One region of the Microbacterium wangruii genome, then DNA from elsewhere that is predicted to be linked to it. Evidence: predicted binding sites of a transcription regulator. Region 1 holds the regulator's gene; each other region holds the start of a gene.

Region 1 (9,775 bases):
AGTCGAGGATGAGCTGCTTCTGCAGCCCGAACATCTCCCGCTCCTCCTCCGGCTCGGCGTGGTCGAAGCCCAGCAGGTGCAGCAGACCGTGCGTCGTGAGCATGATCAGCTCATCGAGGGTGGAATGCTGTGCGACGAGCGCCTGAGCCTCGGCCACCTGCGGGCACAGCACGATGTCGCCCAGCAGGCCCGCGGGGGTGGGCATGTCCTCGGTGCCGGGCCGGAGCTCGTCCATCGGGAAGCTCAGCACGTCGGTGGGGCCGGGCTCGTCCATCCACTGCACGTGCAGCGCCTCCATGGCGCCCTCATCCACGAGCAGGATCGCCACGTCGGCGTCGGGGCTGACGTGCAGCTCCGCCAGGTTGTGCTCCATGAGCCGCAGGAGCACGGTCTCGTCGACGGGGACGCCCGACTCGTTGTTGATCTCGATCGTCATGAACGTCCTCGTTTGGGCAGGTGGTCGCGGGGTCCGGCGGGGCGCGGCTTGCCGCGTCGCTCGGCCCGGTTGGCGAGTTCGGACGCCTCGTCGCGTTCACGGCGGTGGGCCAGGCGCTGCTCGTCGTACTCGCTGTAGGCGTCGACGATGCGCCCCACCAGGGTGTGGCGCACCACGTCGTCGCTGGTGAGGCGCGCGAAGTGGATGTCGTCGATGTCCTTCAGCACCCGGGTCACCAGACGCAGCCCCGACGAGCCCTGCGGCAGGTCGACCTGCGTGATGTCGCCGGTGACCACCATGCGCGTGCCGAAGCCCAAGCGGGTGAGGAACATCTTCATCTGTTCCGGGGTGGTGTTCTGCGCCTCATCGAGCACCACGAAGGAGTCGTTGAGGGTGCGACCGCGCATGTAGGCCAGCGGCGCGACCTCGATGGTGCCGCTCGCCATGAGCTTGGGCACGAGTTCGGGGTCGAGCATCTCGTTGAGGGCGTCGTAGAGCGGCCGCAGATAGGGGTCGATCTTGTCGGTCAGCGAACCGGGGAGGAACCCCAGCCGCTCCCCCGCCTCGACGGCGGGGCGGGTCAGGATGATGCGGGTGACCTCTTTGCGCTGCAGCGCCTGCACGGCCTTGGCCATCGCGAGATAGGTCTTGCCGGTGCCGGCGGGGCCGATGCCGAAGACGATCGTGTTCTCGTCGATCGCGTCGACGTAGGCCTTCTGGCCGGCGGTCTTCGGGCGGATGATCTTGCCACGGGAGGTCAGGATCGCCTCGCCGAGCACCTCGGAGGGACGCAGGCCCTCGTCGCGCATCATGCGGCTGGACGCCGTCACGTCGACCGGGTCGAGCCCTTGCCCCGCACGGGTCATCGAGATGAGCTCGTCCACGAGGGCGCGGGCCGCCGCGACCGCGTCGGCCTCGCCGGACAGGGTGATCTCGTTGCCGCGCACGTGCACGTCGACGCCGGGATGCTCCCGCTCGACCACGCGAAGAAGGCGGTCCTGCGGGCCCAGCAGCTGCACCATGGCCACGCCGTCCGCCCAGATGCGGTCGACCGTCGTGCCCTCGCGCGCCTCGGAATCGTCAGCCACCGAGACCCGCTTCCGAAAGGTCGCCGGCGAGCACATGGGCGTGCACGTGGAAGACCGTCTGCCCGGCGCTGGGACCGGTGTTGAAGACCAGGCGGAAGTCGCCGTCACCGTGCTCGGCGGCCAGGCTCGATGCCAGCCCGACGAGCTCGGCCAGCAGGGCGGGGTCACCGGCGGCGAGTTCCGCGACGTTGCGGTACTCCTCCGTCTTGGGGATGACCAGCAGGTGCACGGGCGCCTGCGGCGCGATGTCGCGGATCGCGAACGCGTTCTCGGTCTCCGCCACGATCTCGGAGGGGATCTCGCCGTTGAGGATGCGTGTGAACACGCTCGGTTCGGTCATGGTCTCCAGTCTACCGAGCCGCGGCATCCCCGCTCCGGTTGCGGCCGGGCGCGTGGGCGACGTCACCAGCGGCCGATGGTGGCGTTGACGAGGGCCAGCGCCGCCGGTCCGGCGGTCGACGTGCGCAGCACCGTGTCGCCCAGTCGCACCAGGGTCGCACCGGCGTCGGCGAGGACCCGCAGCTCCTCGGGGGCGATGCCGCCCTCCGGGCCCACGACCAGCAGCACCTCGGCGTCGTCGGCAGCAGGGCGCCATGCGGTCAGTGCGACGGATGCCGTCGGCTCCAGCACCAGCATCCGCGCGGTCGCCGCGCGAGAGGCCAGCTGCCGGGTGGTGACGAGCTCGGTGACCTCCGGCAGCCACGCGCGGTGCGCCTGCTTCGCAGCCTCCCGGGCGATCGTCCCCCAGCGCGCACGTCCCTTCTCGGCCTTGCCGGCATCCCAGCGCGACACGCTGCGCGTGGCCTGCCACGGCATCACCTCGTCGACCCCGAGCTCGGTGGCGGCCTGCACGGCGAGCTCGTCCCGGTCGCCCTTCGCGAGCGCCTGCACGAGACCCACCCTCATCGCGGGAGCGGGTACCTCGGTGCGCTCGGTCACCTCGATGACCACCTCACGCGGCGACACCGATGCGCAGGCACCCGTGAGCCAGGCGCCTCGGCCGTCGCCGAGCGTGACGATCTCCCCTACGCGCACGCGGCGCACCGCTGCGGCGTGGTGGGCCTCGGCGCCTGTCAGCGTGATGCGGTCGCCGGGTCCGGCGGCGCCGGCCGCCGCGTCGACGAAGTGCAGCGCCATGTCAGCCCCGGAAGCGGTCGCGGAGCTTCGAGAACAGACCCTGGTGGAACTCGGCCAGCCGCGGTGCGGGAGCCTTGGTGCGCTTGGCGAAGTCCTCGATGAGCGCGCGTTCCTTGGCGTCGAGCCGGGTGGGGGTGACCACCTGCACGCCGACCCTGAGGTCGCCCCGCTGCGAGCCCCGTAGCGGCGTGATGCCGCGGCCCTTGATGGTCAGCACGTCGCCGGACTGCACGCCGGGACGGACCTCCAGTTCGACCGGCCCGTCGAGGGACTCGATCGTGGTGCTGGTGCCGAGGATGGCATCCGGCATCGACACCTCGAGGGTCGCGAGCAGATCGTCGCCGTCGCGGCTGAACGCCTCGTGCGCAGCCACCGTGACCTCGATGTACAGGTCGCCGTTGGGGCCGCCGGCCGGTCCGACCTCACCGGAGCCGGGCAGCTGCAGTCGCAGGCCGGTCTCGACGCCGGCAGGGATGTCGAGCGACACCGTGCGGCGGGCGCGCACCCGCCCCTGGCCCTGGCAGGTCGTGCAGGGGAAGGGGATGGTGGTGCCGTACCCCTGGCACACGTTGCACGGCTGCGAGGTGACGACGTTGCCGAGAAGGCTCCGCACGGTGCGCTGCACATGGCCGGTGCCGTGACAGATGTCGCACGTGGCGGGCTGGGTTCCGGGCTGGCAGCACGAGCCCGAGCAGGTCTCGCACAGGACGGCCGTGTCGACCTCGATGTCGCGGTGCACGCCGAAGATGACGTCGCCGAGCTGCAGCGTGACGCGCACCAGCGCGTCCTGGCCGCGCTCGCGGCGTGAGCGGGGCCGTCCGCCCCGACCACCGCCGCCGCCCGCGGCGCCGAAGAACGTCTCGAAGATGTCGCCGAAGTTGCTGAACCCGCCGCCGGCGCCGGCGAACGCGTTGTCGCCGCCCATGTCGTAGCGGGCACGCTGGTCGGGGTCGCTCAGCACGTCATACGCATGGGTGACCAGCTTGAAGCGCTCCGAGGCGTCGGCACCCGGGTTGACGTCGGGGTGCAGCTCGCGCGCCAGGCGACGATACGCCTTCTTGATCTCGTCGGGAGTCGCGTCACGCGACACGCCGAGTACGTCGTAGTGGTCAGCCACATTCGCCTTTCGTGCCGCGCGGACGCGGCGTCGGAACCGTCAGCGGTTGCTCTCGTCTTCTTCGAGCAGCCGGTTCAGATAGTGGGCGACGGCGCGGACGGCCGCCAGGTTCGAGGAGTAGTCCATGCGGGTGGGGCCCAGCAGTCCCAGTCTCGCGCGCGAGCCGGTCACGTCGTACTCGCCGGTGATGACGGATGCCTCCGCCAGCCCGAACGGCTCGTTCTCGCGCCCGATGCTCGCGGCGAGCCCCTGGTCGTCGGCGACCATCTCGGACATGAGCTTCAGCAGCGTGACCTGCTCCTCGATCGCCTCGAGGAGCGGGTAGATGCTGCCGCGGAAGTCCTGCTCGCGACGGGCGAGTGTGGCGCTGCCCGCGAGCACCAGGCGATCCTGCCGGAACTCCTCGAGCTCTTCGGCCACCACGCCCGCGATCGCGCGCACGGCGCGGTCGAACGCGTCGGGCTGGGCGGGCGCGGCCAGCAGGTCGGCCACCGCCTGCGCGCCGTCGCGCACGCTGCTTCCGGTGAGGAGCTCCGCCAGACGCGCGCGCACCCGCGTCATGCCGTCCTCCCCCAGATCGGTGGGAACCGACGCGATGCGCTGCGACACACGCCCGATGTCGGTGACGACGATCACGATGACCCGGCCGCCGCCGAGGTCGACCAGCTCGAGATGGGAGACGTGCGCCCGCGCGAACGACGGGTACTGCACGATCGCGACCTGCCCGGTGAGCCGCGTGAGGGCGCGCACCGTGCGCGCGAGGAGGTCGTCCAGATCGCCGGCGCCGTCGAGGAAGGATCCGATCGCGGTGCGCTGGGCGGGAGTGAGGGGGCGCAGCTGGGCGAGGTGGTCGACGAAGACGCGGTACCCCTTGTCGGTCGGCACACGCCCCGACGAGGTGTGCGGCGCGACGATGAGCTCCTCATCCTCCAGCTGGGCCATGTCGTTGCGGATCGTCGCCGCGGAGACGCCGAAAGCGTGCCGGTCGACGATCGCCTTGCTGCCGACGGGTTCGTTGGTGTCCACATAGTCCTGGACGATCGCCCGCAGCACCTGCAATCCGCGTTCGCTGACCATGTCACTCCCTCCCCGTTGGCACTCTTCTCTCGCGAGTGCCAATTCTACCGCGGTGAGGTCGTTGCTCGCGTCAGGCGGTGAGGGCGCGCACGACCGCGTCGGCCAGCAGCCGACCGCGGCGGGTGAGCACGAGGGTTCCGTGCACGGCCGCGGCCCCGTCGACGAGGCCGTCCGCGATGAGCCCGGCGACCGCGCCGCGGCCGGCGGGGGTGACCTCGGCCAGCGCGAGGCCCTCACGGATGCGCGAGCGCAGCAGCACGTCCTCCAGCCGGCGGGATGCCGCGTCGGGGCGTTCCCGCCCGGCGGCGGGCGACTCTCCGGCGGCGAGGCGCTGCGCGTAGGCGGCGGGGTGCTTCACGTTCCACCAGCGCAGACCGGCGACATGACTGTGCGCGCCCGGACCGTAGCCCCACCAGTCGGTGCCGCGCCAGTAGGCGAGGTTGTGCCGCGAGCGGTGGGACTCGTCCCGCGCCCAGTTGGACACCTCGTACCACTCGAAGCCGGCAGCGGCGAGCGTCTCGTCGGCGAGCTCGTACATGTCGGCCTGCAGGTCGTCGTCGGGCGCGGGCACCTCGCCGCGACGGATCTGACGATGCAGCTTCGTCCCCTCCTCGACGATGAGGGCGTAGGCCGAGATGTGGTCGGGAGCGAGGCCGACCGCGGTCTCCAGCGATCGCTCCCAATCGGCGAGGGTCTCCCCCGGCGCGCCGTAGATGAGGTCGACGCTGACATCGAGTCCCGCCTCGCGCGCTGCGGCGACGGCGGTGGCCACGTTGTCGGGGTCGTGCGTGCGGTCCAGCGCCGCCAGCACGTGCGCGACGGCCGACTGCATGCCGATGGACAGCCGGGTGACGCCCGCCCGCGCGAGCTCTGCCACACCGGCGGGGGTCACGGTGTCGGGATTCGCCTCGACGGTGACCTCTGCCCCGTCGGCGATGCCGAACGTGTCGCGCACGCCGTCGAGCATGCGCGCCAGGTCGCCCGACGGCAGCAGCGTGGGCGTCCCACCGCCGAAGAACACCGTCTGCGCGGGGCGCAGCGGACCCGCGGCCGCGAGCACACCGCGCGACAGGGAGATCTCGTGCAGCAGCGTGTCGGCGTACTGATCCTGTCTCGCCCCGCGCAGCTCACCCGCTGTGTAGGTGTTGAAGTCGCAGTAGCCGCAGCGCACACGACAGAACGGGACGTGCAGGTAGACGCCGAAGTCGGTCCCGGCATCCGTCTGGAGGTCGGCGGGCAGAGCGCCGTCGGCCGGCGCGGGCTCACCCACGGGCAGAACGGAGGGCATCAGGATCCGGTGGTGTACAACGGCGAGATCGCGCGCAGGTAGCCGAGGAACAGCTCGCGGCGGCGGCGGCGCACGAGCGGCGGCATCAGACGGTACAGCGCGGCGGTCGGGGCATCGAAGGCGCGCACGGTGAACCAGACCTCGTCGTTCTCGCGCCACTCGACCATGAACGATTCCTCGCCGCTGACGACGGAGCCTCCGACGGTGCCCAGGGCGAACCCGACGCGGCGGGCCTCCTCGACGCAGAAGATCACGCGCAGCTCGGCGTCGGCCCGATGCCCGCGGATGCGGCCGTGCACGCGCACCGTCGTCCCCGCGCCCACGTAGGGGGTGCCGTCGGCGTCGTAGCGCTGCTCGGCCTCACGCCGGCTCGGCGCGACAGGGGTTCCCTCGGCGTCGAACGCGACACCCGCGTAGCCCGGCCCGGACGCGGGCCGCACATCGGTCAGCTGCAGGCCGGCGCCACGCTGCGCGCCCCACGACAGCAGCGCGTCGCCGGCGGAGCGGAATCGCGCTTCGCCGCTGCCGATGCGCCACGACTCATGGGCGGGGATGCTGCGCTCCGGCGGGTACTGCAACAGGTCGGACGCCTGCGTCGCCCCGACGGCGGCGTAGTCGACCGTCTCATCCCTGAAGGTCCCGCGGCGCATGTCTCCAGCCTACTTCGTGCGTGTGTGCCCGACGGCGGCCAGGCTACTTCTTGCCGTCGACGTCGCCCGACAGCGCGGCGATGAACGCCTCCTGGGGCACCTCGACGCGTCCGACCATCTTCATGCGCTTCTTGCCCTCCTTCTGCTTCTCGAGCAGCTTGCGCTTTCGGGTGATGTCGCCGCCGTAGCACTTGGCGAGCACGTCCTTGCGGATGGCGCGGATGTTCTCTCGTGCGATGATGCGCGCGCCGATGGCCGCCTGGATGGGCACCTCGAACTGCTGACGCGGGATCAGCTTGCGCAGCCGCTCGGTCATCAGTGTGCCGTAGGCGTAGGCCTTCTCACGGTGAACGATCGAGCTGAAGGCATCCACCTTCTCGCCCTGCAGCAGAATGTCGACCTTGACGAGATCGGCGGTCTGCGACCCTGCCGGCTCGTAGTCCAGGCTGGCATAGCCCTGCGTGCGGCTCTTCAGATGGTCGAAGAAGTCGAACACGATCTCGCCGAGCGGCATGTTGTACCGCAGCTCGACACGGTCCTCGCTGAGGTAGTCCATGCCCAGCAGCGTGCCGCGGCGCCCCTGGCAGAGCTCCATGACCGTTCCGACGTAATCCTTGGGCAGCAGGATGCCGACCTTGACGACGGGCTCGGACACTTCGGCGACCCGCCCGTCGGGGTACTCGCTGGGGTTGGTGACCGTGATGGTCTCACCGGTGTCGGTCAGCACCTCGTAGGTCACCGACGGGGCGGTGGTGATGAGGTCGAGCCCGAACTCGCGCGAGAGGCGCTCGGTGATGATCTCGAGGTGCAGCAGCCCGAGGAACCCGCAGCGGAAGCCGAAGCCCAGGGCGACCGACGTCTCGGGCTCGTACTGCAGGGAGGCGTCGGACAGCTTCAGCTTGTCCAGTGCTTCCCGCAGCTCGGCGTAGTCGCTGCCGTCGATCGGGTAGATGCCGGAGAACACCATCGGCTTCGGATCGGTGTAGCCCGGCAGCGCCTCGGTGGCGGGCTTGCGGTGGGTGGTGATCGTGTCGCCGACCTTCGACTGGCGCACGTCCTTCACACCCGTGATCAGGTAGCCCACCTCGCCCACACCCAGGCCCTTGGTCGGCACCGGCTCGGGGTTGGAGACGCCGATCTCGAGCAGCTCGTGCGTCGCCCTCGTCGACATCATCTGGATGCGCTCACGCGGCTCCAGCTTGCCGTCGATCATGCGCACGTACGTCACGACGCCGCGGTAGGAGTCGTAGACCGAGTCGAAGATCATCGCCCGGGCCGGCGCGTCGGGGTCGCCGACGGGCGCGGGGATGTCGCGGACGATGCGGTCGAGAAGCTCCTCGACGCCCACACCGGTCTTGCCGCTGACGCGCAGCACGTCTTCGGGGTTGCCGCCGATGAGGCCTGCGAGCTCGGCCGCGAACTTGTCGGGGTCGGCGGCAGGCAGGTCGATCTTGTTCAGCACCGGGATGATGTGCAGATCGTTCTCGAGGGCCAGGTACAGGTTCGCCAGGGTCTGCGCCTCGATGCCCTGTGCGGCATCCACGAGCAGGATCGCCCCCTCGCAGGCGGCGAGGGACCGGCTGACCTCGTAGGTGAAGTCGACGTGCCCCGGGGTGTCGATCATGTTCAGCGCGAACGTGTCGCCGCCCGCAGCCCAGGGCATGCGCACGGCCTGCGACTTGATCGTGATGCCGCGCTCGCGCTCGATGTCCATGCGGTCGAGGTACTGGGCGCGCATGTCGCGGTCCGACACCACGCCGGTGATCTGCAGCATGCGGTCGGCCAGCGTGGACTTGCCGTGGTCGATGTGGGCGATGATGCAGAAGTTGCGGATCTGCGCGGGCGGCGTGGCAGCGGGCGCGAGCGGCGTGAGGGCACGGGGTGACATGTCGCGTCGAGTCTACCGGGGTGGGTGGTGACTCGCGGGCGCGCCGCGAGCAGAGGCGCGGGCGCGGGCTCACGTCGCCTGGGCGCGCGATGGTAGGGGCTCGCGGTGGCGACACGCCAGGCGCCGTCAGATGAGAACAAGTTAACCCGGATGTCGCCGATCTGACACCGGGAATGAGCCCTTCGCTCAGTAGCGTGGCCCAGGTCTGCGCGATTCCCCCACGCGCCCGACCCATCACAGGAGATCGATCGTGACGCAACGCCCTCTTCCCGATTCCGCGCGCCGGGCGCTGCGGCGGCCGCTGGCCGCCCTCACCGTGGCCGCGACCGTCGCCGCAGGCATCGCCTTCGCGCCTGCCGCGCACGCTGCCGTGAGCGTCGACGCCCCCGTCGTCATCGCGGAGGTGTACGGCGGCGGCGGCAACTCCGGTGGCGCGTACCAGCGGGACTTCATCGAGCTCGCCAACCGTTCCGGTGCGGCGGTGGACCTCTCCGGCTACAGCGTGCAGTACGCCTCGGCCACCGGCGGCACCTGGCAGGTCACGGCCCTCACCGGACAGGTGCTTCCCGCCGGCGGCCGGCTGCTGATCGGCCAGGCCACCGGAACCGACACGACCCAGCCGGCGTTCGAAGCCGACGTCAACGGATCCATCCCCCTCAGCGGCAGCCAGGGCAAGGTCGCCCTGGTGTCCTCCCTCACCCCGCTCTCCGGCGCGAACAGCCTGGTCGATCTCCCCCAGGTCGTCGACTTCGTCGGCTGGGGCGGCGCCACGCACTTCGCCGGCAGCGCAGCCGCACCGGGAACCACGAACGCGCAGAGCGTGAGCCGCGACGAAGCGGCCACCCACACCGCGGACAACGCCGCGGACTTCGCCGCAGGTGCGCCGACCCCGCAGGGACTCGGCACCGGCGGCGGCGACCCGGAGCCCGAGCCGGAGCCGGAGCCGGAGCCCACCGTCGTCGCGATCGCAGACATCCAGGGAGCGCAGGCGGAGTCCCCGCTCGTCGGCCGCACCGTCACGACGACGGGCGTGGTCACCGCGCACTACCCGACCGGCGGTTTCGGCGGCTACGTCATCCAGACCCCGGGAACCG
Region 2 (9,775 bases), 710 kb from region 1:
AAAGAGGACGCGCAGAGAAGTCATGCCCCGACGATAGTCACGCGCGAGGGGTAGCCGGGTCACCGGCGCATGATCGCGGCGCACGTTCTTGATCCGGCACCCCAACGGTGGTTGTCTGCTGGCACGACCCGAGCGGAGGTCTGGTGAGCGGACATTCCACCATCCCTGTGAGTTCTGAGGAGCGGCGCACGCGTTCCCCGCGCCCTCGCACGGACTCCATCGCAGACAAGGTGCGCGCCATGCGTCGAGACCGGGGAGCTCGAGATCGTGCGCGACGCGCTGGCGTGGGTCGACGAGGCGGTGATCACCGTCGTCGGGCCGCGCTCCTTCGCGGGTGAACTGGGCCTGCTCAACGGCCAGCGCGCGTTCCTCTCGGCGCGCGCCACCGGCCCGGCCGCATGCGCCGGCTGTCGCGCGGCAATCTGCGCCGGCTGCTGACCGAGGACGACGACCTGGGCGACGTGATCCTGCACGCCCTGTGGGCGCGGCGGGAATCGCTGCGGCGGGGGCCCGCGGCCATGACGCTGAAGTTCGTCGGCACCGAGAGCTCGGCGGACTTCCTGGCGCTGCGGCGGTTCGCCGAACGGCTGGATCTCGTGCACGCCGCCGTCGCCCTGCCGCCGGGGGAGGCGGTCACCCATCCCGCGCACACCTACTCCGCCGACGACCTGCCGATCGCGTTCATCCAGGGCGAGCCGCTCGTGCGGGCGACGCCCGGCCTCGTCGCCGACCAGCTCGGCCTCAGCTACGAGCCCACGCAGGAGGGCGACGCCGACGTGGTGGTGATCGGGGGAGGGCCGGCAGGCCTCGCCGCCGCGATCTACGCCGCCTCCGAGGGGCTCAGCACCGTGCTGCTGGAATCCGTCGCCCCGGCGGGCAGGCCGCGTCCACCGCCCGCATCGAGAACTTCCTGGGGTTCCCGTTCTGTGTGAGCGGCGGCGACCTCATCGGACAGGCATCGTTGCAGGCGATCAAGTTCGGCGTCCGCGTGTGCGCGCCCTGCGAGGCGGTCGGGCTCACCCCCACCGCGACCGGTGTGCGGGTGGAGCTGGCCGACGGCCGCGCGATCGACGGGCGGGCGGCCATCGTGACCTCCGGCGCGGCGTACCGGCGGCTGCACCTGGACCGGTGGGAGGACTTCGAGCGCAGCGCCATCCACTACGCGGCCACGCCGCTCGAGCTCAAACAGGTCGCCGGGTCGCCGGTGGTCGTGGTGGGTGGCGCGAACTCGGCGGGACAGGCGGCGCTGTATCTGGCATCCAGCGGGTCGCCGGTGCACCTCGTGGTGCGGGGCGACGACCTCGGCGCGCGGATGTCGTCGTACCTCGTCGAGCGCATCGCCGAGGACCCCCGCATCCAGGTGCACACCCGCTCGCACCTGGTCGGGCTCGAGGGGGAGGAATCGCTGGAGGCCGTGCAGATCGACACCGTCGGCGACGTCGTCGCGCGCGGGGTCTTCTGCTTCATCGGAGCCGACCCGGCCACGGCGTGGCTGCCGCGCATCGCCCGCGACGAGGCGGGGTTCATCCGCACGGGGACGGACGTCACGTCGCCGGCGCGCCGGATCTGGGGCCCGCTCGGGCGGGAGCCGCTGCCGTTCGAGACATCGATTCCACGGGTCTTCGCCGCCGGCGACGTGCGCCGCGGGTCGATGAAGCGGGTCGCCGCTGCCGTGGGAGAGGGCTCCAGCGCCGTCGCGTCCGTGCACCGCGTGCTCGCCGGGTGAAGGAAGGGCGCCGGATGAGGGGAGTGCGGCGAGGGCTCACGCCCCCGCCGCACCCGCTATCAGTCCCCGAAGCGGGCGACGAGGCGCCCGGTGACCTGGTTGTTCTTGAGCCGCTCGAGGCCCGCGCCGATCTCGTCGAACGCGATCTCGCTGTAGACCGGCTCGATCTCCTTCGACAGCAGGAGCGCGAAGACCTCCTCGATGTCGGTCACGCTGCCGCCCAGCGACCCGAGCAGGTTCTTGCCGAGGATCGCGTTGGTGGGCACGGTGAAGGTCGGCTTGCCCAGCCCCACCTGCACGGCCGTGCCGCCACGGCGCACGGCTGCGAGTGCCTTGGCGGTGGTGTCGAACCCGGCGTAGTCCACGACGAGGTCGAAGCCCTGTCGCGCCCACTCGTCGGCATCCTTCACGACGGCGGTGACACCGGCGGCCAGCGCGAGCGGCCACACGTCTTCCTTCACCTCGGCGACGTGCACTTCGGCGCCGGCGAGCACCGCGGCGCGCGTGCCGATCTGCCCGAGTCCGCCGTAGCCGATGACGCCCACCTTCATGCCGGCCTTCGCCCCGCCGGTCTTCATCATCGCGTGATACGAGGTCATGCCGGCGTCGGTGGCGAGTGCGGCGAGCGACAGGTCGAGGCCTTCGGGCACGCGAGCGAGGTCGGCGGCGGTCGCGACGAGCTGGTCGGCGAAGCCCCCGTGGGCGAACATGCCCAGCGGCGGACGCACACCGGACGAGCACACGCCGACGACGTCGCCGACGCTCCAGCCGGTGACGCCTTCGCCGATGGCGCTGATGACGCCGGCGTTCTCATGGCCCTGCGTCATCGGCAGGAACGGCATGACGGCCTCGCCCATCTCCATGTACATGATGTCGCTGTGGCACAGCCCCGCCGCCTTGACGTCGATGACGACTTCGCCGGGTCCTGCCGTCGCCTCGGGAACCTCGTTGAGCGCGATCGGCTTGCGGCCGCCCTCGTACTGCCATGCCTTCATCTGATGCTCCTTCTGTCTTGGCGGCGCGCCGGAGGCGCACCCGATTTCAGGCTAGGCACTTAATCGGTTAAGTGATAACTTCTGCGCATGCGGGATGAGCGCCGGCCGACCATCCGTGACGTCGCGCGCGAGGCGGGCGTCTCCACGGCGACGGTGAGCTACGTGCTCAACGAGACGCCGGGCCAGACCATCCGCGAGACCACCCGCGAGCGGGTGCGCGAGGCCGCGACGACGCTCGGATACCTGCCGCACGCCGTGGCGCGCACCCTGCGGGAGGGGACGGCGCGGGTCGTCATCTTCAACACCGGCCCCGTCGTCATCGGGGAGAGCCTCAACGGATTCATCCGGGGGATGGCCGATGAGCTCCGCTCGCTCGGTCATGCGCTCATCGTCACCACCCCGACCGAGTCGGCCGGGGGTGCCGTGCCGCGCGAGGTGCTCGACGCGGTCGCTCCCCGGGCGGTCCTCGATCTCGCCTCGCTCATGTCGGACAGCATCGAGGACGACCGCGTCTCGGGTGAGCGGGGTGGCGCCCATGTGGGGTTCGCCTTCCAGTCCAGCCAGCAGCTGCGCTATCTGGCCGACCGTGGGCACCGCCGCATCGCCTTCGCCTCGCTCACTCCGGCCACCGAACTCACCCGCGTGCGCGAGGCGCAGGCGAGGCGCGCGGCCCGCACCCTGGGCCTCGACCTGTCGGTCGTGCGCCTCGACGTCGACGACGACCACGACGCGTGGTGTCGCGAGGTCGACCGGCTCGCCCGGCATACGGCGGTGACGGCGGTCGCCGCCTACGACGACGACGTCGCGATCGCGGTGCTCGCCGCGATGGCCGCGACCGGTCTGCAGGCGCCGACAGACCTCGCGGTCATCGGATTCGACGAGGGAAAGCTCGCGCGGCTGTGGCGGCCCGCCCTGACCACCTTCCGCATCGACGCGGAGAGTTACGGCAGGCGCGCGGCGCGCGTCGCGCTGGGGCTGGATCCCGGGCAGTGGCACCACAACCCGTCGCGGGTCGTCGTGCGGGAGACGGCGTGACGAGCCGGCATCCCCCCGCCAGTAGACTGCCGCGAGTGCCCACTGAGTCCCGTCGCCTGCCCGTCTGGGTGGCGTTGGGCGGCGCCGCACTCATCGGTGTGATGACGGCGGTGCAGGCGCGGGTGAACGGCCAGCTGGGCGTGCGGCTGCAAGACGGACTCGTCGCCGCCTTCATCTCCTTCGGCTCCGGCCTGCTGATCCTCACCGTCGCGTCGCTGGCGCTTCCGGCCGGCCGCCGCGGATTCGGCCGACTGGCATCCGGCGTGCGCGAGCGGCGCATCCCCTTCTGGATGCTGTGCGGCGGTGCGGCCGGCGCCCTGACGGTCGCGACACAGGGCCTCGCCGTCGGACTGATCGGCGTGGCCCTGTTCACCGTCGGCATCGTCGCGGGCCAGACCGTCTGCGGTCTCGTGCTCGACCGCCTCGGCTACGGGCCTTCCGGAGTCGTCGCCGTCACCACCGGGCGGGTGCTCGGCGGCGTGCTCGCGCTGGCTGCGGTCGCGATCGCGCTCACGGGCGGTCGGGTCGACGCCCCGATGTGGATGCTGCTGCTGCCGTTCGCCGCCGGCGTCGGCATCGCGTGGCAGCAGGCCACCAACGGGCGGCTGCGCCAGCGCGTCGGGACTCCCTTGACCGCCACGCTCGTGAACTTCATCGGCGGATCGCTGTGCCTGCTCGTCGCCGCCGGCGTGGGCGTCGCCGTGACCGGTCCGCCCGCGGCGCTGCCGACCGAGCTCTGGCTCTATGTCGGCGGAGCGCTCGGAGTCGTCTACATCTTCCTGTCGGCCGCGCTGGTGGTCCACACCGGCGTGCTGCTGCTGGGCCTCGCCTCGGTGGCCGGGCAGCTGGCGGCATCCGTCGCGCTCGACCTCGTGTGGCCGGCTCCGGCGGGCCCGAGCGTCGGCACGGCACTGACCATGGCGACCGTCGCCCTCGCGTCGGTCGTGGTCGCGGCGGTGCCGTGGCGCCGACGCCGCGCCCGCTGAAGGCTACGAGAGCGGCTTCTTCGGAGCCGGCATCCTGCTCACGAACCGCTCGGCGTCGATGACCTTCTCGCGGGCGTCGCGGGAGCGTTCGGGCCTGCCACCGACGTAGAGCCAGCCGAGAAGCCGCTCGTGCTTCTTCAGCCCGTGCGCCTTCGCCACGGCCTTGGCGCGGGTGTAGTGACCGGTGCGCCAGATGACGCCCCACCCGGCCTCGTCCAGCAGCAGGCTCAGCGCATGGGCGACACCGGATGCCACCGCCTCCTGCTCCCAGTACGGCACCTTCTCGCTCTTGCGCGGGCTGGCGACCACCGCGATCAGCAGCGGTGCACGCAGCGGCTTCGACGACGCACCCTTCTCGCCCTCGGCCTTGTTGATGGCGCGGCCGAGGGTGAGGCGATCGTCGCCGCGCAGCTCGATGAGCCGCCACGGCTTCAGCTCGGAATGGTCGGCCACCCGCCCCGCCGCCGCCACCAGCTCGAGCAGCTGCTCGTGCGTGGGGGCGTCGTCGGTCACCTTCGACAGCGAGCGGCGCCGCCGCATCGCGTCGAGGGCGCTCACTCGGGCTGTTCCGGCGTGAACTGCAGGGCGACGGAGTTCATGCAGTAGCGGTCGCCGGTGGGCGTGCCGAATCCGTCGGGGAACACGTGCCCCAGGTGCGAGCCGCAGTTCGCGCAGCGCACCTCGGTGCGCACCATGCCGTGGCTGGTGTCGTCGATCAGCTGCACCGCTTCGGGGCGCACCGACTCGTAGAAGCTCGGCCACCCGCAGTGCGAGTCGAACTTGGTCCCGCTCTGGAACAGCTCCGCGCCGCACGCGGCACACGCGTACAGGCCGGCCCGGCTCTCATCCAGCAGTTCGCCGGTCCACGGGCGCTCGGTGGCCGCCTGGCGCAGCACCGCGTACTGCTCGGCTCCCAGCTCCTGGCGCCACTCGTCTTCGCTCTTGTTCACCGCGTAAGTCATGTCTCTCCTTCGTCACTCCATTCAACCCGACGGCAGGGCAGCGTGTTCCGTCTGCGCACAATGAGAGGGTGACGATTCCCGAGGATGCCGCCGGAGCGGTGCGCGAACGCTACGCCCGCTTCGCCCGCGACGAGGCGCCCGGCCGCTCCGAGCTCTACCGCGCCTGGGCGCAGGGCGTGGCCACGGACGGATCCGTGCAGCAGCTGCTCGCGCGCATCCCTCCCGAGCGGCGCCAGCCGCCCCTCGTCTTCGCCGTCACCCGGCTGCTCGGCGCGCCCGAGACCGATTACCCCTCGTGGGCGTCGTGGCTGGCCCAGCACGCCGATGCCGTCGTGACCGAATGCGGTCGGCGCAGCGTGCAGACCAATGAGCCGCTGCGCTGTGCGGCGCTTCTGCCGGCCCTCGCGCTCGTGCCCGGCCCGATCGCGCTGCTCGAGGTCGGCGCCAGCGCCGGACTGTGCCTCTACCCCGACCGCTACTCGTACCGGTACCGCCGCCCCGACGGCGAGGTCATCGCGCTCGATCCGCCCGACGGTCCGTCTGCGGTCACCCTCGAGAGCGACCTGCGGGGCGAGGCCGTGCCGCCGCTGCGTCTGCCCGAGGTGGTGTGGCGGGCGGGTATCGACCTCGCGCCACTGGACCCCGCCCTGCCCGACACCGAGGCGTGGCTCACCGGTCTGGTGTGGCCGGGGGAGACCGGGCGGGCCGAGCGCGTGCGCCAGGCCCTGCGCATCGCGGCATCCGACCCGCCCCTGCTCGTCGCCGGCGACGGGGCCGCGCTCATCGCCGAGGTGGCGCGGCAGGCGCCGGCGGATGCCACGCTCGTCGTCACCACGCCCGGCGTGCTCGCCTTCGTGCCGTGGGCCGGGCGGCGGGCGATGATCGACGCCGCGCGTGCCGCCGGCCGCTGGATCACCCTCGACGCCCCGACCCTGCACGACGGGTGGACGCAGCCGGTCGACCCGCAGACCTGGCCAGGCGGCTTCGCCCTCGCCCTCGACGGCGAGGTGCTCGCCGCCGTCGATCCGCTCGGCTCGTACGTGGAGTGGCGCGCAGAGGATGCCGCCCGGCCGCGTTAGCGTGGAAGGGTGCCGCTGACCCCCCGCGATCGCGCGATCCTCGACTTCGAATCGGGCTGGTCGCGTCACGGTCCGCGCAAGGAAGAGGCGATCCACGCCCACCTGGGATTGTCGCCGGCGCGGTACTACCAGCTGCTGGGCCGGCTGATCGACACCCCCGAAGCGCTGGAGTACGACCCGATGATGGTGTCGCGGCTGCGGCGCATCCGGGACGCGCGGGAGCAGGCCCGCCGAGCCCGCGTCGCGATGAGCCCGCGCGTGGCCAGGTAGCATTTCACAGTGCCGAGAACGACCTACCCGAAGGATCGCTTCGATCAGCTGCCCCCTGGCAGCGGTCGTGTGGGCGCGCACCGCGCGGAGAATCCGCGCATGCGAGGCTGGGTCGTGCTGCTGTGGGCCGCCGTCGCAACAGTCGTGCTGGTCGCCGTCGGCATCTTCGGCACGCTGGTGCTCACGGGCCGCGTGAGCCTCGATCCCGAGGTCGCGCCGACGGCCGTCCCGGCGCCCGTGGTGACCCCGGAGCTCGACACCGAGTACAACGTGCTCGTGCTCAACGCCACGCCCGAAGCCGGACTGGCCACGCGCGCCCGCGACCAGATCGTCGCTGCCGGCTGGTCGCCGGATCTCGTGCTGGCCGGCGATGCCGGGTCGCGGGACTTCGCCACCACCACGGTGTACTACCCCTTCGCCACCGATGAGGCCGCGGCCCTCGCCCTCGCCGAGGTCATCGGCGGCGCCGAGGTCGTGCAGAGCGACGTGTATCAGCCGGTCGACGACCCTGAATCGCGGCAGCTGGCGGTCGTGCTCGGCGTGGACCGCATCGGGTCCGGCATGGACACGCCTGCTCCCTGAGCCGCACCGAGCGCCACCTCCGGCGTGCTGTGTTTCGCCGATGTGAAGACTTCGGGGCGCCCGCGTCAACAGTGCCCGCTGCGGCCGTGACGCGAGGCGGCCGCTGGCTACGCTGGCGTCGTCACATCCAGCAACAGGAGATTCACATGGCCCAGGGCACCGTCAAATGGTTCAACGCTGAGAAGGGCTTCGGGTTCATCACCGTCGCCGACGGCCAGGACGTCTTCGTTCACTACTCGAGCATCGAGATGAGCGGCTTCCGCGTGCTCGAAGAGGGCCAGCAGGTCGAGTTCACCCTCGGCACCGGCGCGAAGGGCCCGCAGGCGGAGGCTGTTCGGCCGCTCTGAGGCGTCCGCGGATGCCGGCGCCTCGCGTGGCCGCGGCATCCGACCCTCTCGACGTGTGTCGACGTGTGTCCCGACGCGCCCGGCGTGGCTTGCACTCCCCAGGGGCGAGTGCCAGAATGGCTTAGCACTCACTCCTGTTGAGTGCTAAAGACATTCCGACGTCCGGGAGGGACGAACACACACATGGCAAAGATCATCGCTTTCGACGAAGAGGCCCGTCGTGGTCTCGAGCGCGGCCTGAACATCCTCGCCGACGCCGTCAAGGTGACGCTCGGCCCGCGCGGTCGCAACGTCGTGCTCGAAAAGAAGTGGGGCGCCCCCACGATCACGAACGACGGCGTCTCGATCGCCAAGGAGATCGAGCTCGACGACCCGTTCGAGAAGATCGGTGCGGAGCTGGTGAAGGAGGTCGCCAAGAAGACCGACGACGTCGCCGGTGACGGCACCACCACCGCCACTGTCCTCGCCCAGGCGCTCGTCCGCGAGGGCCTGCGCAACGTCGCAGCCGGCGCCGACCCGATCTCGCTCAAGCGCGGCATCGAGAAGGCCGTCGAGGCCATCACCGCCGAGCTGCTGTCGTCGGCCAAGGAGGTCGAGTCGAAGGAGCAGATCGCTGCCACCGCGTCGATCTCGGCCGCTGACGCCTCCATCGGCGAGCTCATCGCCGAGGCGATCGACAAGGTCGGCAAGGAGGGTGTGGTCACCGTCGAGGAGTCCAACACCTTCGGCACCGAGCTCGAGCTCACCGAGGGCATGCGCTTCGACAAGGGCTACATCAACCCCTACTTCGTCACGGACCCGGAGCGCCAGGAGGCTGTCTTCGAGGACCCGTACATCCTCATCGCGAACCAGAAGATCTCGAACATCAAGGACCTTCTGCCCATCGTCGACAAGGTGATCCAGGAGGGCAAGGAGCTCCTCATCATCGCCGAGGACGTCGAGGGCGAGGCTCTCGCGACGCTGGTGCTCAACAAGATCCGCGGCATCTTCAAGTCGGTCGCCGTCAAGGCCCCCGGCTTCGGCGACCGTCGCAAGGCGCAGCTGCAGGACATCGCGATCCTCACCGGCGGCCAGGTCATCACCGAAGAGGTCGGCCTCAAGCTCGAGAACGCCACGGTCGACCTGCTCGGCCGCGCGCGCAAGGTCATCATCACCAAGGACGAGACGACCATCGTCGAAGGTGCGGGCGACTCGGCTCAGATCGAGGGTCGCGTGACCCAGATCCGCCGCGAGATCGAGAACACCGACAGCGACTACGACCGCGAGAAGCTCCAGGAGCGTCTCGCCAAGCTCGCCGGCGGCGTGGCCGTCATCAAGGCGGGTGCGGCCACCGAGGTCGAGCTGAAGGAGCGCAAGCACCGCATCGAGGACGCCGTTCGCAACGCGAAGGCCGCCGTCGAAGAGGGTGTCGTCGCCGGTGGCGGCGTCGCGCTCATCCAGGCCGGCAAGAAGGCGCTCGACGCCCTCGAGCTGACCGGTGACGAGGCGACCGGTGCGAACATCGTTCGCGTCGCGATCCAGGCGCCGCTGAAGCAGATCGCCCTCAACGCGGGCATGGAGCCCGGCGTCGTCGCCAACAAGGTCGCCGAGCTGCCGCTCGGCCACGGCCTCAACGCCGCGACCGGCGAGTACGGTGACCTGTTCGCACAGGGCATCATCGACCCGGCCAAGGTGACGCGCTCGGCTCTGCAGAACGCGGCATCCATCGCCGGTCTGTTCCTCACGACCGAGGCCGTCGTCGCCGACAAGCCCGAGAAGGCCGCGGCTCCGGCCGGCGACCCGACGGGTGGCAT
Region 3 (9,775 bases), 960 kb from region 1:
AGGTGATCGGCGACCTGCTGCGGCAGGTGCTCGACGAGGCGGCCTACGGGCCCGTGGGAGCCACCGGCGCACCCGAGCCCGTCGCGCTCACGCACGTGGCCGCGGGGATGGGCCCCGGTCCGTTCACCGGCCTGCGGGTGGGCATCGCCGCGGCGACCGCTTTCGCGCTGGCGCGCGGCATCCCGCTCGTGCCCGTCCCCAGTCACCACGCCGTCGCGCTGGAGGTGCTGCTCGCCGACGCGATCGCCGGGGAAGACACCCCGCGGTTCGCCGTCGTCACCGATGCCCGCCGCCGCGAGTTCGCGTACTCCGTCTACGAGGGGATGGACGACGACGGCCTGCCCGTGTGCGTCGCCGGTCCCGCCCTCGTCCCGCGCGACGACCTCGATGCCCGACTCGGCACCCTCGATGCCCGCCGCCACGACGCCACTGCGGTGCCGGCGACGCTGCTCGCGCTCGTCGCCGCACGCACCCTCGCCGCCGGCCGGCCCCTCGGCCCCGCCGAGCCGCTGTACCTGCGCACCCCGGACGTGTCCGTTCCGGCGCCGCGCAAGAAGGTCGGCGCGTGAGCGCGGGCGTGCGCACCGCCACGGTGGCCGACCTCGGGGCCATCATGGCGCTCGAGCGGGCCGCCTTCCCCACCGACGCGTGGAGCGAGACGGCCATGCGCGCCGAGATCGCGTCGCCGCACGGGCGCTACCTCGCCCTCGAAGAGGCGGGCGTGCTGGTCGGCTACGCCGGGCTGCGCGCACCGGCCGGGGCGAAGGATGCCGATGTGCAGACCATCGCCGTCGCGGCCGCCGCCCGTGGACGCGGCTACGGGCGCACCCTGCTGCGGGCGTTGCTGACCGAGGCGGCGAGCCGCGGCGCCGCGGAGGTCTTCCTCGAGGTGCGTGCCGACAATCCCGTCGCGGCCGCGCTGTACGCCTCGGAGGGCTTCACCGAACTCGGCCGTCGCCCCCGCTACTACCAGCCGGACGACGTGGATGCCGTCGTGATGCGGCTCGACCTGCGCAGCTGGGCCACGTCGTCCGTCCCCGACCCCGGCGCCGGTGGCACGCTCTCGACGAGCGCCGACGTCGCCCTCACCGACGACGCGGCGATCGCGACCCGCACCGCCGACACCGCACCCCCGGAGGATCGCCTGTGAACCGTGTCGACCCGCTCGTGCTGGGCATCGAGACCAGCTGCGACGAGACCGGCATCGGCATCGTCCGCGGCCGGCGCCTGCTCGCCAACACCATCGCCAGCTCGATGGACGAGCACGCCCGCTACGGCGGCGTCGTGCCCGAGATCGCCGCCCGCGCCCACCTCGAAGCGCTGCAGCCGGCGATCGAGCGCGCCCTGGCCGACGCGTCCGCCGCCGAGGGGCGGCCGCTCTCGCTGGCCGATCTCGACGCCGTGGCCGTCACCAGCGGCCCCGGACTCGCGGGGGCGCTCATGGTCGGAGTGGGCGCGGCCAAAGCCCTCGCGGTCGGGCTGGGCGTGCCCCTGTACGCCGTCAACCACCTCGTGGGGCACATCGCCGCCGACCTGCTGACCGGAGACGCGGTCGAGTACCCCACCGTGGCGCTGCTGGTCAGCGGCGGCCACACCTCGCTGCTGCTGGTGCGCGACCTCACCACCGATGTGGAGATGCTCGGCGAGACCGTCGACGACGCCGCCGGCGAGGCGTTCGACAAGGTGGCCCGCATCCTGGGGCTGCCGTACCCCGGCGGCCCCGAGATCGACCGCGCCGCCGCCGCCGGCGACCCGGCGGCCATCCGCTTCCCCCGCGGTCTCTCCCGCGCCTCGGACATGGCCGATCACCGCTACGACTTCTCGTTCTCGGGGCTGAAGACCGCCGTGGCGCGCTGGATCGAGCAGCGCGAGGCAGCGGGGGAGCCCGTGCCGGCCGCCGACGTCGCGGCATCCTTCCGGGAGGCGGTCGTGGACGTGCTCGTCACCAAGGCGCTCGACGCCTGCGTGCGCCACGACGTGCCGCGGCTGCTGCTGGGCGGGGGTGTCATCGCCAACCGGCGCCTGCGGGAGGTGGCCCTCGCCCGCGCCGCCGAGGTGGGGGTGACCGTGCGGATCCCGCCGCTGAGCCTGTGCACCGACAACGGCGCCATGATCGCAGGGCTCGCCGCCGAGCTCATCACCGCGGGCCGGCCGCCCTCGACCCTGCACTTCGGCGCGGACTCGACGCTGCCGGTCACCGAGATCCAGGTGGCTGAGGAGGTGCCCGCATGAGCGACGAACGCCCGGATGCCACGCGCCGCCGCCGCCGCGACGCGGGTGCGACGGAGTCGACTCCTGCCGCGCCGCCGGTTGCGCCGTCCGGCGCGGCCGTCCCGCCGCCCGCCGCAGCCGCGGTCCCGCCGCCCGCCACTGCCGCGTCGCCCGCCGCGGCCGTCCCGCCGCCGCCACCCGCCGTCTCACCGTCGTGGCCCGCCGTCCCCCCGCCGTTGCCCGACCCGTCGCCCGCCGCAGACCCGTTGCCCGCCGCAGACCCGCGGGTCGAGCCGCCGTCACCCGACGTCGTCCCCGCCGACGAGGCGCCGCGGCTGCCGGGGGAGCACCGGGGCGGCTTCCATCGCCTCCCGACCGCGCCGGTGGACGTCGCGGTCGCCACCACCGGCACGGTTCCCACCTGGACCGAGCCGCAGCGCCCCGGCGTCGGCATCGCCGGATGGGCCCTCGGATTCGCGATCGTCGCGGTCGTCGTCTCGTGGTTCGTCGGCTGGGGCTTCCCCCTCGGCATCGGCGCGGCCGTGGCCGCGATCGTCGCACTGTGCCGGCCACTGGAGAGCCGCCCCATCGCGGTGTGGGCGCTCGTGCTCGGCGTGCTGTCCGTGCTGTACAGCGCGGGGTGGCTCGTGTGGGCCGCACAGACGTCCGACCTGCTCGGCTGACGGCGCCCGGGGCGTCAGCGCGCCCCGCGGGCTCAGACGACGCGGTCTGCCAGCAGCGCCAGCCGCTTGCTGCCCACGCGGGTGAGCAGCAGGGTCGCCGAGGCGGTGCCCGACAGCTTGAGCTTCGTCCGCAGCGTCGCCGGGTCGACGTCGACCCCGCGCTTCTTGATCTCCAGGGTGCCGATGCCCCGCTCGCGCAGCGCCTTGGACAGATTCTTCACATCGGCCGGCAGACGCTCGCGCACCCGGAAGCTCGACACGAACGGGCTCGTCATGGCGGCCTCGCCGGTGAGGTACGCGATGCCCGGGGCGAGCATCCCGGCATCCAGCCGCCGGGCGACCTCGCCGATCAGCCTGGCGCGGATCACGGCGCCGTCCGGCTCGTGCACGAACGCGCCGAGCTCGCGCACCGGTGCGTCGGGTGCGTCGGCGGCGGCGGTGATCTCATGGGCGGTGTCGCCGCGCAGCACGAGGGCGGCACGGCGGATGCCGGGACGCGCGAGGCGGCCGGTCCACACGACGAGTTCGATGGTCGAGCCGTCGACGCTGATCCACTGCGCCTCGACGTCGGCCGGCAGGGCCGTGCGGTCGAAGGCAGGACCCAGCTTGATGCCCGCCGGCGTTTGCTCGGCCAGCGAGAAGACCCATTCCAGCGAGGGCGACCAGGCGTCGGGGCCCAGTCGGGTGGTCTCGGTGTGACCGGCGGTACGACGGGCCGGATCGAGCCAGACCGCGTCGACCGAGGGGACGTCGAACGACTCCGCGCGACCGTGGTGCACCCGCACCTGCTGGCCGAACGGGGCGAGGTTGTACGCCGCGATCGCCGCGGTCACCTCGTCGGCTTCGACGGCCTCGACCTCCAGGCCCAGGGCGGCCAGGCCCAGCGCGTCGCCGCCGATGCCGCAGCCGAGATCGGCCACGCGGGAGAAGCCGGCGTCGCGGAAGCGGCCGGCGTGACGCGCGGCGACCGCCAGCCGCGTGGACTGCTCCAGGCCCGCGCGCGTGAAGAGCATCCGATCGGCGAACTCGCCGAACTTCGCCTCTGCCTTCACCCGCAGCCTGGCCTGGCCGACGACGGCGGAGACCAGATCAGGGGAGTGCCCCGCAGCCCGCAGTCGCGACACCGCAGCGGCCGCGTCGGCGGTGCTGCGGATGGGACCGGTCGCGTCGAGCAGCCGCAGCCCTTCGGGGGTCAGCAACGCGGTCAGCTCGGACAAGTCCACCCGTTCAGCCTAGGGTGGCCGGCCGTCGCGCGCCGCCACGTGGCTGCGCGACCGGCCGGCGTCACGGGGCGTCACCTCGACTGGCACTCGCGTTGCATGAGTGCCAGTGCGCCCGTACACTTGCGTTAGCACTCTCAACAGGTGGGTGCTAACGAGTCTTCAGTTCCAAGAAAGAGGTAGACCGTGTCGGTTTCCATCAAGCCGCTCGAGGACCGCATCGTCATCAAGCAGGTCGAGGCCGAGCAGACCACCGCCAGCGGGCTGGTCATTCCTGACACCGCGAAGGAGAAGCCCCAGGAGGGCGAGGTCGTCGCCGTGGGCCCCGGCCGCATCGACGACAACGGCAACCGCATTCCGCTCGACGTCGCCGTCGGCGACCGCGTGATCTACAGCAAGTACGGCGGCACCGAGGTCAAGTTCGGTAGCGACGAGCTGCTCGTGCTGTCGGCCCGCGACGTGCTGGCTGTCGTCGTCCGCTGATCGGACTGCTCTTCACTTCTGAAGGCCCCGGATGCCACTGGCATCCGGGGCCTTCGTCGTTGCGGCGGCTCTAGGCTGAGGCGGTGACGACAGCCCCTGCCGCCGACCCCGCCCGCGAGCGCCTGCTCGGCGGGGTGTACGCCTTCGCGTCCTACTTCCTGTGGGGCTTCATGCCCCTCTATTTCCTCGTGCTCGCCCCCACCGGCCCGTGGGAGGTCGTGTCCTGGCGGGTGCTGCTGTCGTTCGTCTTCTGCCTGCTGCTGCTGACGGTGACCCGGTCGTGGCCGAAGATCATCGCGATCGTGCGCCGGCCGCGCCTGCTGCTGTGGACGGCCGTCGCCGGGGCGCTGATCTACGTCAACTGGCAGGTCTTCCTCATCGCCACGCTCACGGGCCACGTGCTCGAGGCGAGCCTCGGATACTTCATCAATCCGATCGTGACGGTGCTGCTCGGGGTGCTGGTGCTGCGTGAGCGCCTGCGGGTCACGCAGTGGGTCGCCCTCGGCATCGCCGCAGCGGCGGTCGTGGTCATCGTCGTCGGCTACGGCGCCTTCCCGTGGATCGCCCTCACCCTCGCCGCCTCGTTCGGCCTGTACGGGCTGGTGAAGAAGCAGCTGGGTCCGGCGGTGGATGCCGTCAGCGGCCTGACCCTCGAGTCGTTCTGGCTGCTGCCGGTCGCGATCGTGCAGCTCATCGTCGTCGGCGCGACCACCGGTATCACGATGGGCACCGCCGGTATCGGGCACGCCGTGCTGCTCGGGCTCGCCGGGGTCATCACCGCCACGCCGCTGCTCTTCTTCGCCGCCGGCGCGCGGCGTGCGCCACTGACGGTCATGGGCCTGCTGCAGTTCGTCGCGCCCATCCTGCAGTTCGCGATCGGGGTGTGGCTCGGTGAGGACATGCCGCCCGAACGCTGGGCGGGCTTCGCGCTGGTGTGGCTCGCGCTCACCCTGCTCACCGCCGACTCGCTCCGTCATGCCCGGCGGCCGCGCGGGGTGGACGACCTCGGCGCGGTGACCTGAGCGGATGCCGTCGCTCCGGCATCCGCTCATATCAAATGCGGGCGCCGCCGTTATCGTTCCGAGACTGTTCTGTTTCAGACCGTTAACACATCGCAACATTGCGGGTGAGGAGCGGGGTTTAGGTTGGGACCCACTGGCACGGCGCCCGACCTTCCGTGTCTTTCACCACAATTAGGGAGCACTATGAGCGTCTTCACACGTTCGCGCCGTTCCTCGTTCCTCGGCGTCGTCGCCGTGGCCGGGGCGAGCGCGATGATCCTGGCCGGCTGTGCCGGTACGAGCGAGCCCGCAGAGACCTCCGCGGGGCCGACCGAGGAGCGCGAGGCACTCACCCTCAGCATCGGCACCGTTCTGCCGCAGACCGGCTCGCTGGCATACCTCGGCCCGCCGGAGGAGGCGGGTGTGGGCCTGGCCGTCGCCGAGATCAACGAGGCGGACAAGGGCATCACCGTCGAGGTGGAGTACGGCGACTCGGGTGACACCGACAACAAGGCCTACGAGACCACCGTGCCGCGCCTGCTCGGCAACGGGGTGCAGGCCCTCATCGGCGCCGCGTCGTCGGGTGTGACCAAGCTGTTCCTCGACCAGGCCGTCGGTGCCGGCGTCATCACGTTCTCGCCGGCGAACACGTCGCCGGACTTCACGACGTGGGACGACGACAACCTCTACTGGCGCACCGCCCCCAGCGACCTGCTGCAGGGCGAGGTGCTCGGCAACCTCATCGCGGAGGACGGCCACAAGGCCCTCGGCATCATCTACCTGAACGATGCCTACGGCACCGGCCTCGAGGCCGCGCTGAGCGAGACCTTCACCGCCACCGGTGGCGAGGTCGTCGCCAGCGAGTCGTACAACCTGGGTGACACGAACTTCAGCGCACAGGTCTCGTCGATCCTCGCCGAGAACCCCGACGCCATCGCGGTGATCGGGTTCGAGGAGACGGCGACCATCGTCCCGTCGTTCGTGAACAGCGGCTTCGACGGCGCGAACTTCTACTTCGTGGATGGCAACATCTCGCAGTGGGGCGCCGACATGCCGGTGTCGATCGAGGGATCGAAGGGCACCCAGCCCGGCCCGGTGCTTTCGGACGACTTCCAGGAGCGCCTGTCGGCCCAGTGGCTCGAGCAGGACGGCAGCGAACTGGTCGACTTCAACTACGCGGCGGAGTCGTACGACGCCGTCGTGCTGCTGGCGCTCGCCGCACTCGCGGCCAACTCCTCCGACCCGGGCGACATCGCCGGTGCGCTGGCGGAGGTCTCGGGCGGCTCCGGCGATGGTGAGAAGTGCGAGTCGTTCGCCGACTGCGCCGACATCATCCTCGACGGTGGCACCGCCGACTACGACGGCTACTCCGGTGGCGTCGCGTTCGACGAGGCCGGCGACCCGACCGAGGCGACGATCGGCATCTTCCAGTACGGCGCCGACAACATCCACACGCGCGTCAACTGACGCCGCGCGAAAGGCCCCGGAGCGTGCTCCGGGGCCTTTCCCGTGCCCGCGGCGTGCCCGTGCCCGCGGCCTGCCCGCGCCGGTGCCCGCCGGCGCTGCCCCGTGCCTGCGCGTGCACGCCGGTGCCCGCCCGTGCTGCTCGAGTGTCGCGTTTGGCTGGTTGCTGCGCGGGGCAGGGTCCGTTTGCGACACCGGAACAGGCCGCGCGATGCCCCGCGGTTCGCGGTGCTGACGCGTGCACGCCGGTGCCCGCCCGTGCTGCTCGAGTGTCGCGTTTGGTCGGTTGCTGCGCGGGGCATGGTCCGTTTGCGACACCGGAACAGGCCGCGCGATGCCCCGCGGTTCGCGGTGCTGACGCGTGCACGCCGGTGCCCGCCCGTGCTGCTCGAGTGTCGCGTTTGGCTGGTTCCTGCGCGGGGCAGGGTCCATTTGCGACACCGGAACAGGCCCGCGCTGGCCCGTGCCGCGGCGCCCGCGCGCGCTGGCCCGGCCCGCGGTGCCTGCCCGTGCACGGCTCACGCGCGCGAGAAAGGGGGGTGGATGCCGTGGCATCCACCCCCCCTCGTCCGGGCGCCCCGCGTCAGTCGTCTTCGCCGAGCGTGCCCAGGTACAGTCCGATGACCTTCGGGTCGCTCAGCAGCTCGCGGCCGGTGCCCTGGTACGCATCGCGCCCCTGGTCGAGCACGTATCCGCGGTCGCAGATCTGCAGGCAGCGGCGCGCGTTCTGCTCGACCATGATGATCGTCACGCCCGCCTTGTTGATGTCGGAGACGCGGATGAACGCGTCGTCCTGGCGCACCGGTGAGAGGCCGGCGCTGGGCTCGTCGAGCAGCAGCACCGCCGGGTCCATCATGAGCGCACGGCTCATCGCCACCATCTGGCGCTCGCCGCCCGAGAGCGAGCCGGCGCGCTGCTTGAGTCGCTTGCCGAGCTCGGCGAAGATCCCGGTGACGAATTCCAGCCGCTCGGCGTAGGCCTTCGGCCGCTGATAGAGACCCATCTGCAGGTTCTCCTCGATCGTCAGCGACGGGAAGACGTTGTTCGTCTGCGGCACGAAGCCCACTCCGCGCTGCACGAGCTTGTCGGATTTCAGTCCGACGATGCTCTCGCCGTTGAGCGTGATCTCGCCGCCCCGCACCTTCACCATGCCGAAGATCGCCTTGAGCAGCGTCGACTTGCCGGCGCCGTTGGGGCCGATGATGCCGATGAGCTCACCGCGATGCGCCACGAGATTGGCGTTGTTGATGATGTTGATACCCGGCAGGTATCCCGCGGTCAGATCGTCGACGCTCACCACGACTTCCGAAGACACCGCGGTGGCGCCGCCGGGGCCTGCGCCGGTTGAGGGCTCGCTCACTTCGTCTCCTCCTCGGCTTCGGCGATCGACGCCTCTTCCTCTTCGTGGATCTCCTCCAGCAGCGCCATCGCGGACGTGTCCAGCTCTCCCGCGACGCGACCGGTCACCACGCCGAGGTCGACGTCCTGATGCGCGCCGAGGTAGGCATCGATGACCGACTTGTCCTGCATGACGCTGTCGGGCGGACCCTCGGCGACGACCTTGCCCTCGGCCATCACCACCACCCAGTCGGCGATGTGGCGCACCATGTGCATGTCGTGCTCGACGAACAGCACGGTCATGCCGAGCTCCTTGAGATCGAGGATGTGGTCCAGCAGCGACTGCGTCAGTGCCGGGTTCACCCCCGCCATCGGCTCGTCGAGCATGACCAGGTTGGGGTCGCTCATCAGCGCCCGCGCCATCTCCAGCAGCTTGCGCTGACCGCCCGACAGCGATGCGGCGTAGTCGTCGGCCTTGGTGTCGAGCTTGAACCGCGCCAGCAGCTCGCGGGCCTTCTGCTCGATCTCGGTCTCCTGCTTGCGCCAGAGGAAGGGCAGCATGCTCGTCCAGAACCGCTCGCCGATCTGCTTGGTGGCGCCCAGCTTCATGTTCTCCAGCACCGTCAGGAGAGACAGTGCCTTGGTGAGCTGGAACGTGCGCACCTGGCCCATGCGGGCGACCTTGAACGACGGGATGCCGGACAGCTGCTGGCCGTCGTAGCTCCACGTGCCCGAGTTCGGCTTGTCGAAGCCGCAGAGCAGGTTGAACAGCGTGGTCTTCCCCGCGCCGTTCGGCCCGATCAGCGCGGTGATCGCGTTGCGCGGGATCTCCAGGTGCTCGACGTCGACGGCCGTCAGGCCGCCGAAGCGACGGGTGACGTTGTCGGCGATGAGGATCGGGTCGACCTTCGCGACGCCGGGGACCGGTTCGCCCTTGGCCAGGCCGCCGGTCTTCGGGCGGCGGATGCTGCCGGTCGACGGCGGCGGCTCGGGTGGCGACTGAGGCGTGTTACTTGACAAAGGTCAGCTCCCTCTTGTTGCCGAGGATGCCCTGCGGGCGGAAGATGACGAGCAGCATGAGCGCGACGCCGACGAAGACGAAGCGCAGGGTGCCCGCCTGGATGGGCGAGATCGGCAGGATGCCCTGGGACGCGAGTGCCGGGAGCACCCCGTCGAGGAATGCCATGATCACCCAGAAGATCACCGCGCCCAGTGCCGGACCGAACACGGTGGCGGCGCCGCCGAGCAGCAGGATCGTCCAGATGAAGAACGTGAGGCTCGTGGTGTACGTCGCCGGCACCACCGCCGAGGGCAGGGCGAACACGACGCCGCCCATCGCCCCGAAGATGCCGCCGAGCACGAGGGCCTGCATCTT

Evidence for each region. The regulator HrcA, encoded in region 1, represses chaperone genes, less so after heat shock. The targets are predictions, from matches to a motif close to TTNGCACTCGNNNNNNNCGAGTGCNAA.
Region 2: groL (chaperonin GroEL) is a predicted target of HrcA. The motif match lies at 8,104-8,130, and genes of this name have one in related genera.
Region 3: groES (co-chaperone GroES) is a predicted target of HrcA. The motif match lies at 4,198-4,224, and genes of this name have one in related genera.

What each region holds. Positions count from the first base shown of each region.
Region 1 is NZ_CP126742.1:1,665,982-1,675,756, forward strand. Features, by position in the region: gene ybeY (rRNA maturation RNase YbeY) at 1-436, opposite strand, end outside; gene QNO26_RS07870 (PhoH family protein) at 433-1,458, opposite strand; gene QNO26_RS07875 (histidine triad nucleotide-binding protein) at 1,517-1,864, opposite strand; gene QNO26_RS07880 (16S rRNA (uracil(1498)-N(3))-methyltransferase) at 1,927-2,661, opposite strand; gene dnaJ (molecular chaperone DnaJ) at 2,663-3,778, opposite strand; gene hrcA (heat-inducible transcriptional repressor HrcA) at 3,818-4,855, opposite strand; gene hemW (radical SAM family heme chaperone HemW) at 4,926-6,143, opposite strand; gene QNO26_RS07900 (DUF1990 domain-containing protein) at 6,143-6,793, opposite strand; gene lepA (translation elongation factor 4) at 6,837-8,681, opposite strand; gene QNO26_RS07910 (ExeM/NucH family extracellular endonuclease) at 8,932-9,775, shown strand, end outside.
Region 2 is NZ_CP126742.1:960,171-969,945, forward strand. Features, by position in the region: gene QNO26_RS04480 (SDR family oxidoreductase) at 1-24, opposite strand, end outside; gene QNO26_RS04485 (hypothetical protein) at 268-438, shown strand; gene QNO26_RS04490 (FAD-binding protein) at 399-932, shown strand; gene QNO26_RS04495 (NAD(P)/FAD-dependent oxidoreductase) at 929-1,726, shown strand; gene QNO26_RS04500 (zinc-binding dehydrogenase) at 1,786-2,721, opposite strand; gene QNO26_RS04505 (LacI family DNA-binding transcriptional regulator) at 2,809-3,756, shown strand; gene QNO26_RS04510 (DMT family transporter) at 3,792-4,742, shown strand; gene QNO26_RS04515 (nitroreductase family protein) at 4,746-5,282, opposite strand; gene msrB (peptide-methionine (R)-S-oxide reductase MsrB) at 5,297-5,704, opposite strand; gene QNO26_RS04525 (DUF2332 domain-containing protein) at 5,773-6,783, shown strand; gene QNO26_RS04530 (DUF3263 domain-containing protein) at 6,793-7,053, shown strand; gene QNO26_RS04535 (LytR C-terminal domain-containing protein) at 7,063-7,635, shown strand; gene QNO26_RS04540 (cold-shock protein) at 7,782-7,982, shown strand; gene groL (chaperonin GroEL) at 8,166-9,775, shown strand, end outside.
Region 3 is NZ_CP126742.1:2,622,102-2,631,876, reverse strand. Features, by position in the region: gene tsaB (tRNA (adenosine(37)-N6)-threonylcarbamoyltransferase complex dimerization subunit type 1 TsaB) at 1-569, shown strand, start outside; gene rimI (ribosomal protein S18-alanine N-acetyltransferase) at 566-1,150, shown strand; gene tsaD (tRNA (adenosine(37)-N6)-threonylcarbamoyltransferase complex transferase subunit TsaD) at 1,147-2,232, shown strand; gene QNO26_RS12380 (hypothetical protein) at 2,229-2,894, shown strand; gene QNO26_RS12375 (THUMP-like domain-containing protein) at 2,927-4,117, opposite strand; gene groES (co-chaperone GroES) at 4,301-4,597, shown strand; gene rarD (EamA family transporter RarD) at 4,681-5,619, shown strand; gene QNO26_RS12360 (ABC transporter substrate-binding protein) at 5,803-7,065, shown strand; gene QNO26_RS12355 (ABC transporter ATP-binding protein) at 7,646-8,422, opposite strand; gene QNO26_RS12350 (ABC transporter ATP-binding protein) at 8,419-9,420, opposite strand; gene QNO26_RS12345 (branched-chain amino acid ABC transporter permease) at 9,410-9,775, opposite strand, start outside.